Regions from separate parts of the Rhizobium sp. UGM030330-04 genome, predicted to be linked through region 1. Evidence: predicted binding sites of a transcription regulator. Region 1 holds the regulator's gene; the other holds the start of a gene.
What was found. Region 1 encodes PhoB, which activates phosphate uptake and scavenging genes when phosphate is short. Its sites were predicted from a motif close to TGTCATNNANCTGTCAT; they were not measured.

Region 1 (6,046 bases):
CTTTATAAAGTGCTTTTTCCGCTTGTCGCACAGAGATCCGGGAAGCGAAACCGCCTCCGGAGAAAATCGTGCAAATCGTGATTGCGGCCCGCCGGCTAAAGCCAACGAGCCATTTCGAAGTCCCACAGATGGTAATGTGCACGATGAAGTTCAAGCACCCGCCGGACGGGCGCCCTCAACCTCAAGAACCGTCAGATGATGCCCATGCACCAGGCAATGACGGATTTCTGCGCATGAAGCCGGTTTTCCGCCTCATCGAAGACAACCGATTGCGGCCCGTCGATGACGCCGTCCGTCACTTCCTCGCCGCGATGCGCCGGCAGGCAGTGCATGAACAGCGCATCCTTGTCGGCCTTGGCCATCAGCGCTTCATTCACCTGATAAGGCTGGAAGATGTTATGGCCGCGTGCCTTGTGCTCCTGGTTCATGGATACCCAGGTGTCGGTAACGACGCAATCGGCGCCCGCCACCGCCTTGTCGGCATCATGATACAGCGCGATCTCACCGCCATTGTTGCGCGCCCAGTTCAGAAACTTGTCATGTGGTTCCGAACCCATCGGTACCGCCATTGCCATGCGATAACCAAAACGCGCCGAACCTTCCACGAAGGAATGCAGCACATTGTTGCCATCACCCGTCCAGGCGATTGTCTTGCCTTTGACGGGACCGCGATGTTCCTCGAAAGTCAGGATATCCGCCATGATCTGGCAGGGATGGGTGTCGTCCGTCAGGCCGTTGATGACCGGTACCGTGGCATGTTCGGCAAGCTCGAGCAGGCGCGAATGATCCGTGGTGCGGATCATGATGGCGTCGACATAGCGCGACAGCACCTTGGCCGTATCACCGATCGTTTCCGCCCGGCCGAGCTGCATTTCCGTGCCCGACAGGAACAGCGTCTCCCCGCCGAGCTGGCGCATGCCGACATCGAAGGAAACGCGGGTTCGGGTCGACGGCTTTTCGAAGATCATCGCCAGCATCTTGCCGGCAAGCGGCTTTTCAGCCGTGCCGGCCTTGGTGGCAATCTTGCGCGCGCGCGCATCATCAAGAATCGTCCGCAGATCCTCCGGACCGACGGCCGAAAGGTCGAGAAAATGTTTTGGTGAAGCCATTTCAAACTGTCCCATGCTTGCGAGCCTCCGACAGAGGCCCGCCCTAGATTGGTTTCAGGCGATTTTCGCCTGTTTCGCTGTGAGGGAAGCGGCAGCCGCTTCCACACGCGCCAGCCCTTCACGGGCCTCTTCAGCCGTGGTGACGAGCGGCGGCAGAAGGCGGATAACGTTGTCACCCGCCGGCACGCCAAGCAGGTGCTCCGCGCGCATGGCCTGCAGCAGTTCGCCCGAGGGCACCTTGGCCTTGATGCCGAGAAGCAGGCCTTCGCCACGGATTTCCTCGATCACGTCAGGATAACGATCCTTCAGCGAAGCCAGGCCCTGGCGGAAGACCAGCGCGACATCCCGGACCTTTTCCAGAAAGCCCTCGGAGAGAACGACGTCCAGCACGGCGTTGCCAACCGCCATGGCGAGCGGATTGCCGCCATAGGTGGTGCCATGCACACCGGCCGTCATGCCGGAAGCGGCCTCCGCCGTCGCCAGACACGCACCGAGCGGAAAACCGCCGCCGATACCCTTGGCAACCGCCATGATATCGGGCGCGACGCCCGTCTGTTCATAAGCAAACAGCTTGCCCGTGCGGCCAACGCCCGTCTGGACCTCATCGAAGATCAGCAGCAGACCGTGCTCGTCGCACAATCCGCGCAGGAGTTGCAGGAATTCCTTGCTGGGCGCGCGAATGCCGCCCTCGCCCTGAATGGGCTCGATCAAAAGCGCCGCCGTCTCGTCCGTGATGGCCGCCTTCAGCGCGTCGACATCGGCGAAGGGAACCTGATCGAAACCTTCAACCTTGGGGCCGAAACCTTCCAGATATTTCTGCTGGCCGCCGGCAGCGATGGTCGCCAGCGTGCGGCCATGGAAGGCGCCTTCGAAGGTGACGATACGGAATTTTTCCGGATGGCCCTTTGAATAATGATAACGGCGCGCGGTCTTGATGGCACATTCCAGCGCTTCCGCACCGGAATTGGTGAAGAAGACCTTGTCCGCGAACGTTGCTTCCGTCAGCCGCCTAGCGAGCTTTTCCTGCCCCGGCACTTCATAGAGGTTCGAAACATGCCAGACCTTCTCGGCCTGCGTCTTGATCGCCTCCACGAGATGCGGATGGGCGTGGCCCAGCGAGTTGACCGCGACGCCTGCCGCAAAATCCAGATATCGCTCGCCGCTTTCCGTGAACAGCCAGACGCCTTCGCCGCGCTCGAAACGCAGGGGGGCTCTTGCAAATGTATCGAACAATGGCGCGGCGGCTTCGGCCATGGCTGTATCACTCCTTGCGCGGATGCGCTGTCAGACGGTTGTCAATAGGCTTCGAGGGTTATCCCTCGCCTGAAAATCAAAAATGCCGCCTTGCGGCGGCAGGGGCACTATTGTCACTTCGCTTGCCGATGTCAACAAAAGTCCGCGTTTCCCGGGCTTCTCAAGCATTAGTATGTGGCCGCAGCCGAGCCCCAAGGTGTTGCCTTTCAGACTCAACTCGCCAGCAAGTTGGGGAAAACCGGAAAATCGATTCCAGATGATTCCCGCGACTCTTGCCACGGAGTCGGGCTGGCACTAGGTTAATCGCTAATTACTAGACTGCATTGCGGCGGAACTAGTCACCTAAAATCCGGCGGAAACCACGCTCGCGGCATGTCTCGCGAGACGGAGAGGGATTCTGTCGAAATATACGCGACAAGCGGAGAAGCGGCATGAACTGGACAGACGAGCGGGTCGAGAAACTCAAGAAATTGTGGGCCGAAGGACTGAGCGCCAGCCAGATAGCAGCACAGCTGGGCGGCGTCAGCCGCAACGCCGTGATCGGCAAGGTGCATCGCCTCAACCTGCCGGGACGCGTCAAGGCTGGCGGCCCGGTCACGTCGGCGCGCTCCGCGCCTAAGCGCACCGCCGCCCCTGCCCCGCGCGCAACGAATTTCGCGGCTCGCGTCAGCGCGGCACCGGCACGGGCTCTGAACCGCTCGAACGCGGCAACGGCTCTCCATGAGGAGATCGACATCGAGACCGCTGAAGTTCTCGATTACGCTCCCTCCAGAAACGTCGTTACGCCGATTTCCCGCCGCCTGACGCTGACGGAACTGACGGAGCGCACCTGCAAATGGCCGGTTGGCGATCCGCTGAAGGATGATTTCCATTTCTGCGGTTGTGAAGCGCTGGAATCTTCGCCCTATTGCAAGTTCCATGCGAAACTCGCCTACCAGCCGGTGAGCGAGCGCCGCAAGGCTTGAGTGTTGCGGCACGCATTCAGCACTCAAAAACTACGGGCCTTCGGGCCCGTTTTTTTATGGCAAAGGCAGGCCCGTTCCGGGGAGCGATGCACCAATGGAGTACCGGCCCTTTCCTCCATCGCCGTCAGACATCGCGCCACAATCCGGATATCAACCGGTCGTCGATCGTGCGCTCCGAAGATTGAGATGCCGCTTTCGAGAAAAGTCCAAAATCGAAAGGCCCGACACCGCAATGGTATCGGGCCTTTCAATTTTGGGCGAATGTATCCTGACCGAGGCCTTCAGTTCGGCTGCGGTCAGGCTTCCATGGAATATCCGGCACCGCGCACGGTGCGGATGACATCCTGCATATGCGAAAAATTGAGTGCCTTGCGCAGACGGCCGACATGCACGTCGACAGTGCGTTCATCGACATAGATATCGTGACCCCAGACGCCATCCAGCAGTTGCGAGCGGGAAAACACTCGGCCCGGAGAGGTCATCAGGAATTCCAGCAGGCGGAATTCCGTCGGGCCGAGGCGCACTTCGCGGCTTTTGCGATGAACGCGATGGGTTTCGCGATCCAGCTCAATATCGCCGCATTTCAGCACCGATGAGAGAACCTCGGGGCGAGCCCGACGCAGCATCGCCTTGACGCGGGCCATGAGCTCCGGCGTCGAGAACGGCTTCACGACATAATCGTCCGCACCGGTGGCAAGACCGCGAACGCGCTCGCTTTCTTCACCGCGCGCCGTCAGCATGATGATGGGCAGCCGCTCGGTTTCCGGCCGCATTCTCAGCCGCCGGCACAGTTCGATGCCGGAAACCCCGGGCAGCATCCAATCCAGGATGAGCAGATCAGGAATACGTTCCTGCAGCCGGATTTCCGCTTCGTCTCCACGGGGTATCGTGTCGACGTCGTATCCCTCAGCCTCGAGATTGTAACGAAGCAGGACGCTCAGCGCTTCCTCGTCTTCCACAACTGCAATCTTGGGCACCATATACTAACTCCACAAGCTTCTGCTTGTCTGTTACTCGGTCACCGAACCGAGCGTGTTGGAACTGTCGTCCTTCGGACGCTCTCCCTCCGGCTGACTGCCGGTGGTCATGTAATAAATCGTCTCGGCGATATTGGTGGCATGGTCGCCGATACGCTCGATGTTCTTGGCGCAGAACAGGAGATGCGTGCAGGTGGTGATGTTGCGCGGATCTTCCATCATGTAGGTCAGAAGCTCGCGGAAGAGCGACGTATACATGGCGTCGATTTCTTCATCACGCTCGCGAATGGCATTGGCCTTCTCGGCGGAACGTGTCGAATAGACGTCGAGCACTTCCTTGAGCTGCACCAGCGCCAGTTCGGACAGGTGTTCGATGCCGCGAGCAAGCTTGCGCGGCACGCCGGTGCCGGCAACCGCGATCACCCGCTTGGCGGTGTTCTTGCCGAGGTCGCCAACACGCTCGAGATCACCGGCGATACGCAGGGTGCCGATGATTTCGCGAAGATCGGCCGCAACGGGCTGTCTTCTGGCGATGGTGACGATGGCCTTGTCGCCGATCTCACGCTCGGAATGGTCGAGGATCGTGTCATCGGAAATGACTTTCTGCGCCAGGGCAGCATCGGAATTGACGAGCGCGCGCACCGCATCTGCGCACATCTGCTCGGCCAGACCGCCCATTTCGGCGATGCGGCGGGTCAGGAACTTCAATTCCTCGTCATAGGCGGACAGAATATGCGAATGGGTCGTTGTCTGTGTCACGGTCTGATCCTCCGGCTTGGCCTTCATGCACGTGCACACCAGCGGGCACGGCAGAGGCACCAGTCTTGTTCGGTTTCGATAAAGCGCCGGCCGGAAATCAGCCGAAGCGGCCCATGATGTAGTCCTGCGTGCGCTGGTCATCCGGATTGGTGAACATCTTGTCCGTTTCGTTTTCCTCGACAAGATGACCAAGGTGGAACATGGCTGTGCGCTGGGAAACACGCGCTGCCTGCTGCATGGAGTGCGTGACGATGACAATCGTATAGTTGGCGCGCAGTTCGTGGATGAGCTCCTCGACCTTGGCGGTCGCGATCGGATCGAGCGCCGAGCAGGGCTCGTCCATCAGGATCACTTCCGGGCTGACGGCAACCGCGCGTGCGATGCAAAGGCGCTGCTGCTGGCCACCGGAAAGGCCGGTGCCGGACTCCTGGAGACGATCCTTGACCTCGTTCCACAGGCCGGCCTTCTGCAGGCTGTGTTCGACGATCTGATCCATATCCGCCTTGTTGCGGGCCAGACCATGGATGCGCGGGCCGTAGGAGATGTTCTCGTAAATCGACTTCGGAAACGGGTTCGGCTTCTGGAACACCATGCCGACGCGCGCGCGCAGCTCAACCACATCGATCGCCTGGTCGTAGATATCGTCGGTGTCGAGCGTGATCTTGCCAGTGACCCGGCAGCCATCGATCGTGTCGTTCATGCGATTGAGCGTCCGAAGGAATGTGGACTTGCCGCAACCGGACGGGCCGATCAGCGCGGTCACCGTGTTTTCGCGGACGTTGAGGTTCACGTCGTAAAGCGCACGCTTCTCGCCGTAATAAACCGAAACATCCTTGCCGATCATCTTGTATGAAACTTCATTCATTTTCTTGTCCAGCGCCTTTTCAACTGCTGCTTCCGACAACATGTTCATTGCTCAATCTCCCTCTACCAGCGCCGTTCAAAGCGGCGACGCAACAGGATTGCGCCAACATTCATGACG
Region 2 (6,046 bases), on a different contig from region 1:
GACGAGATGGCCGAACTGGAAGAGCGCATCGCCAAGACCAAGCTTTCCAAGGAGGCCAAGGAAAAGGCCGAAGCGGAAATGAAGAAGCTTCGCCAGATGAGCCCGATGTCCGCGGAAGCGACCGTCGTGCGCAACTATCTGGACTGGCTGCTCGGTCTGCCCTGGGGCAAGAAGTCGAAGATCAAGACCGACCTCAACAGCGCCGAGACGATCCTCGATCAGGATCATTTCGGTCTGGACAAGGTGAAGGAACGTATCGTCGAATATCTGGCCGTACAGGCGCGCGCCTCGAAGATCCGCGGACCCATCCTGTGCCTCGTCGGCCCACCCGGCGTCGGTAAGACCTCGCTCGCCAAGTCGATCGCCAAGGCGACCGGCCGCGAATATGTCCGCATGGCGCTTGGCGGCGTGCGCGACGAGGCGGAAATCCGCGGTCATCGCCGTACCTATATCGGCTCCATGCCCGGCAAGATCGTCCAGTCGATGAAGAAGGCCAAGAAGGCGAACCCGCTCTTCCTGCTTGACGAAATCGACAAGATGGGCATGGATTTCCGTGGCGACCCGTCATCCGCACTGCTGGAGGTGCTCGATCCGGAACAGAACTCCACCTTCATGGATCACTACCTTGAGGTGGAATACGACCTGTCCGACGTGATGTTCGTGACCACGGCCAACACGCTGAACATTCCCGGCCCGCTGATGGACCGTATGGAAGTGATCCGCATCGCCGGTTACACGGAAGACGAGAAGCGCGAAATCGCCAAGCGTCACCTGTTGCCGAAGGCGATCAAGGAACATGCCCTGCGTCCGGAAGAGTTCTCGGTTACCGATGACGCTCTGATGATCGTCATCCAGCAGTACACCCGCGAGGCGGGCGTGCGCAGCTTCGAGCGCGAGCTGATGAAGCTGGCCCGCAAGGCTGTCACCGAGATCATCAAGGGCAAGGTCAAGTCCGTCGAGGTTACCGCTGCCAACGTTCCGGATTATCTGGGCGTTCCGCGGTTCCGCCATGGCGAGGCCGAGCGTGAGGATCAGGTCGGTGTTGTCACGGGTCTTGCCTGGACGGAAGTCGGCGGTGAGCTGCTCACCATCGAAGGCGTGATGATGCCGGGCAAGGGCCGCATGACGGTTACCGGCAACCTCAAGGAAGTGATGAAGGAATCCATTTCGGCGGCGGCATCCTATGTCCGTTCGCGCGCCGTGGACTTCGGCATCGAGCCGCCGCGCTTCGACAAGAGCGACATCCACGTTCACGTTCCGGAAGGTGCGACCCCGAAGGACGGACCCTCCGCCGGTGTTGCCATGGCGACCGCCATCGTCTCCATCATGACCGGCATTCCGGTCTCGAAGGATGTGGCGATGACGGGCGAGATCACGCTTCGCGGTCGCGTGCTGCCGATCGGCGGCCTGAAGGAAAAGCTGCTTGCGGCACTGCGCGGCGGCATCAAGAAGGTGCTGATCCCGGAAGAGAACGCCAAGGATCTGGCGGAGATTCCGGACAACGTGAAGAACGAGATGGAGATCATCCCGGTTTCGCGCATGGGCGAAGTCATTAAGCACGCGCTCATCCGCCAGCCGGAGCCCATCGAGTGGGACGGCAGCATCGAGACGCCTGTTATCGCCACCGTCGAAGGTGTCGACGACGGCGGCCAGACAATCGCGCATTGATACATGCCGGCGGCGCGGAAGCCGGAATCGGTTTCCGCAAAGCGGGTGCATGGAATCAATATGTTAGGTGTCTGAAGAGACATGCGGCGCTGCGGCCCGCGCAAGTGATGCCAAATTGGCACGATTATGGGGAAGGCCGGCAGAAATGTCGGCCTTTTTTGTGAAAAAAACCGTAGACCCCTTGTTTTTCAGGCGATTCCAGCGCTTTTGAGTTGCTGCGCGCGGATGCGAACGTATTCTGCGCCGGCTTAATTTGAGTCGTTTCAAACCATTGAAAGGGGTGGAAACATGAACAAGAACGAGCTCGTCTCTGCTGTTGCCGAAAAGGCTGGTCTCACGAAGGCAGATGCTGCTTCCGCGGTTGATGCAGTATTCGAAACCGTACAGAGCGAACTGAAGAACGGTGGCGACATCCGCCTGGCCGGCTTCGGCAGCTTCTCCGTAAGCCGCCGTGAAGCCTCCAAGGGCCGTAACCCTTCCACGGGTGCTGAAGTCGATATCCCGGCTCGCAACGTGCCGAAGTTCTCCGCAGGCAAGGGCCTGAAGGACGCCGTCAACTCGTAAGGTTTCCGGAAGGCCATGACGCCCGGCGGCGGGCGGATGGCTTTTCAGGTTCACGAGGAAGCATGTTTTGACGCGCTGACCCATCAGCAGGCACAAAGACGGGCAGGCCTTCCGAGAATCTCTCGGATGGCCAGACTTCTTAGCTGGTATGGTGTGGATTGAAAGTATCGATGCGCGCCTGTGTAGCTTCCATCCGGACACACGGCGTTTCGATACGCGGAATGTGCGCATAAACACGAAAGCCCGGCCTTCACGGCCGGGCTTTTTGATTCAGCCGCAAGGAAATGTCATGCCACTGTCATGTCTTTGACGCAGAAGCCATGGGGTATTTTTGGACCCAAGGGGGATTATAATGGCGTTCCGATTTTCTCATATGGCTTTGACTGCTGCGCTGCTTACATCCGCAGCTTTTCCGGCCGCTGCCGAGCCGGTTTTCAACCGCATCGCATCTTTCCCGGTGGCGCAGAACCTGCCTGCCGACAAGGATGCAAAGTCCGTCACGTCGGCTGAAATCATCACCGCCAGCGAAGATGGCAAGACCCTGATCTATTCGGACAGCCCGCTTGGTGGCATCGGCTTCATCGACATCACCGATGCGAAGGCCCCGAAGGCAGGCGGCGCGTTGCTGCTCGAAGGCGAGCCGACCTCGGTTGCCGTCGCCGGCGTCAAGGTTCTGGCCGGCGTCAACACGTCGGAAAACCGCGCCAAGCCGTCCGGCAAGCTGGTGACGGTCGATATCGCCACCAAGAAGATCGAGGCAAGCTGTGATCTGGGCGGCCAGCCCGATTCGGTTGCCGTCTCTCCGGACAAGACCTTTGCCGCCATCGCAATCGAAAACGAGCGCGACGAAGAGGTGAATGAAGGTGCGCTGCCGCAGATGCCGGCTGGCTATCTGGTAACGGTCGGCCTGAAGGACGGCGTTGCCGACTGCGCGACGCTGAAGAAGATCGAACTCACCGGTCTCGCTGAAATCGCCCCGGAAGATCCGGAGCCGGAATTCGTTTCGATCAACGCCAATGGCGAGATCGCGCTCACGCTGCAGGAAAACAACCATATCGTCATTCTCGACGGCAAGACCGGCACGGTGAAGACGCATTTCTCCGCCGGCACGGTTGATCTCGAAGGCATCGACACGAAGTCCGACGGCCAGCTGAAGTTCACCGACAAGCAGGAAGGCCGCAAGCGCGAGCCGGACGCGGTGAAGTGGCTGGACAACGACCGCATCGTCATCGCCAACGAAGGCGACTGGCAGGGCGGTTCGCGCGGCTTTACCATCTTCGACAAGACGGGCAAGCTTCTCTATGAATCCGGCGCCTCGCTCGAGCATGCGGTTGCGGCCATCGGCCACTATCCGGAAAAGCGCTCCAAGGCCAAGGGCATCGAGCCGGAAGGTCTGGAAGCGGCAACATTCGGCGACCAGAAGTACTTCTTCGTGCTTTCCGAGCGTGCCTCCGTCGTCGCTGTCTACAAGGACACCGGCAAGGAGCCGGAACTGACCCAGCTCCTGCCTTCGGGCGTTTCGCCGGAAGGCGCAGTCGCCATCCCGTCGCGCAATCTGCTCGCCACGGCCAACGAGGTCGATCTGGTCGAGGACGGCGGCGTCCGCTCGCACGTCATGCTCTATGAGCGCGCTGAGGGCGAAGCAGCCTATCCGCAGCTGGTTTCCGCCACCGTTGACGGCGCACCGATCGGCTGGGGCGCTCTTTCGGGCCTGGTCGGCGATGCCGAGAAGCCTGGCATTCTTTATGCCGTTTCCGACTCGGTCTATGGCAACCAGCCGTCGATCTACACCATCGACGCGACGAAGAAGCCCGCCACCATCACCAGCGTGCTGCGCATCAAGCGTGACGGTATCGCTGCCCAGAAGCTCGATATCGAAGGTATCACGCTGGATGGCAAGGGCGGCTTCTGGCTGGCCTCGGAAGGCGACAGCGCCAAGCTCGTTCCGCACGCGCTCTACAACGTCAACGCCAAGGGTGAAATCAAGGCCGAGATCGCGCTGCCGAAGGAACTTCTCGCCGGTGAGACCCGCTTCGGTTTCGAAGGCGTGACCATGATCGGCAAGGGCGACGATGCGACGCTGTGGATGGCCGTTCAGCGTGAATGGGGCACGGACGAGAAGGGCTTCGTCAAGCTCGTCTCCTACAAGCCGAAGTCCAAGGAATGGGGCGCGGTGCGTTACCCGCTCGACAAGACCGAGGCAGGCTGGGTCGGTCTCTCCGAAATCACCGCGCAGGGCGAATATGTCTATATCGTCGAGCGTGACAACCAGATCGGTGACAAGGCCAAGATCAAGAAGCTCTACCGCGTTGCAATCGCGGACCTGAAGCCGGGCAAGATTGGCGGCGAGCTGCCGCTGGTGGCCAAGCAGGAAGCCCATGATTTCCTGCCGGACCTCAAGGCCCAGACCAACGGCTACGTCGTCGACAAGCTGGAAGGCTTCACCTTCGACAAGGCTGGAACGGCCTATGCCGTGACCGACAATGACGGTGTGGACGATTCGTCCGGTGAGACGCTGTTCTTCACGGTCAATCTGAAGGCGATCAACTGATCGCGCCGAACGGCACTGCAAAATGGGAAAAGCCGGGCATAGCCCGGCTTTTTTATTGCGGAAGCGATACGGCGACAGGTCAGCGCTTTGCGCGAAGCAACACAGTTCACGGCCGTTAAGCGGCCGTGCGGCGTCGGTATCTGATAGGAGCGGGTTTATGCGGGAAAATACGCTGACGACCGTGGCGGGTCACCGTCCCATGGAATTCTTGTTTTTGGGAGTGTCCTGCTTTTCCGAATCCTGCTGAACCCAGCGGAAAAAAATATAAACAGGCAGCGCTATAAGCGCGAGCGTCACAAACGCGTCGATCGTCATGGTTTCATCCATCAGTTCCACCGTTCATCATGAAACGGTGCAAAAACAATGCCCGAAATCCCTTTAAAAAGTCTGAATCCGCTTATTTTCCGGTATGTTACGGAGTGGAACAGGGGGGGAGGTGGAGCTGTCGGAATCTGGAGCAGAAGTGCCGATTTGGAATAGATTCGGACCATAAGAACGATTCCGGCGCTGCGAAGCCGAAATCCTGTCCCGAGAGCCACGTCTCGGGGGCGGGGGGATCATGGCGCACGAAGCCGGAAACTCGAGCGACGCGGCACGTCACCTGAAATATCTACCGGCCAACATTCGTAGTCTGGAAAGGGAAATAAATGGTGGGCGATGAGAGACTCGAACTCCCGACATCCTCGGTGTAAACGAGGCGCTCTACCAACTGAGCTAATCGCCCTTCGCGTGCCTCGGATCATGTCCGCCGCGTCGGTGGCCGTGATGTATTCGGATCGGAAAAAAACCGCAAGAGCTTTTGTGAAGTTTTTTTGTTTTTTTTGCCGAGAGATTTTTCCGTCGCCGCGGCCAGGCGGTAAAAAGCCGGGAACTGCGGGCTTTTTGCCTGAAACACGACCCTAAGACGCCTTGATGGCCTTGTGAAAATCCCGTTACGGAAGCCTGCGGCTGTGGACAAGTTTTTTGTTTTCGTTGGGAAAAGCCCGGAAAATAGCGGCTCTGCGCCATTCGCCTTCAGCGGCCTTCCGGTTTTTCCCGATCAAAATGAAGAAGCTTATTCTTTTGTCGTGAAACCTGCTTGACACCCCCGCACGAACGCCGTAGTTAGCCGCTCATCGAACAGCCGAGGCTGGTTCGAGCGGCGGGACAAGGTTCTGTCGTCAGGAGATGCGGGTGTAGCTCAGTCGGTTAGAGTGCCGGCCTGTCACGCCGGAGGTCGCGGGTTCGAGCCCCGTCACTCGCGCCATCCTGTTCCTCGGAAAA

Region 2: N434_RS15845 (esterase-like activity of phytase family protein) is a predicted target of PhoB. The motif match lies at 2,518-2,534, and genes of this name have one in related genera.

Annotation. Positions count from the first base shown of each region.
Region 1 is NZ_QKML01000001.1:221,601-227,646, forward strand. It holds gene argF (ornithine carbamoyltransferase) at 192-1,109, opposite strand; gene N434_RS01110 (aspartate aminotransferase family protein) at 1,164-2,363, opposite strand; gene N434_RS01120 (GcrA family cell cycle regulator) at 2,795-3,328, shown strand; gene phoB (phosphate regulon transcriptional regulator PhoB) at 3,625-4,308, opposite strand; gene phoU (phosphate signaling complex protein PhoU) at 4,339-5,064, opposite strand; gene pstB (phosphate ABC transporter ATP-binding protein PstB) at 5,162-5,977, opposite strand; gene pstA (phosphate ABC transporter permease PstA) at 5,992-6,046, opposite strand, start outside.
Region 2 is NZ_QKML01000010.1:2-6,047, reverse strand. It holds gene lon (endopeptidase La) at 1-1,668, shown strand, start outside; gene hupB (DNA-binding protein HupB) at 1,957-2,232, shown strand; gene N434_RS15845 (esterase-like activity of phytase family protein) at 2,585-4,783, shown strand; gene N434_RS25980 (hypothetical protein) at 4,973-5,110, opposite strand; tRNA gene N434_RS15840 (tRNA-Val) at 5,432-5,507, opposite strand; gene N434_RS26105 (hypothetical protein) at 5,734-5,865, shown strand; tRNA gene N434_RS15835 (tRNA-Asp) at 5,953-6,029, shown strand.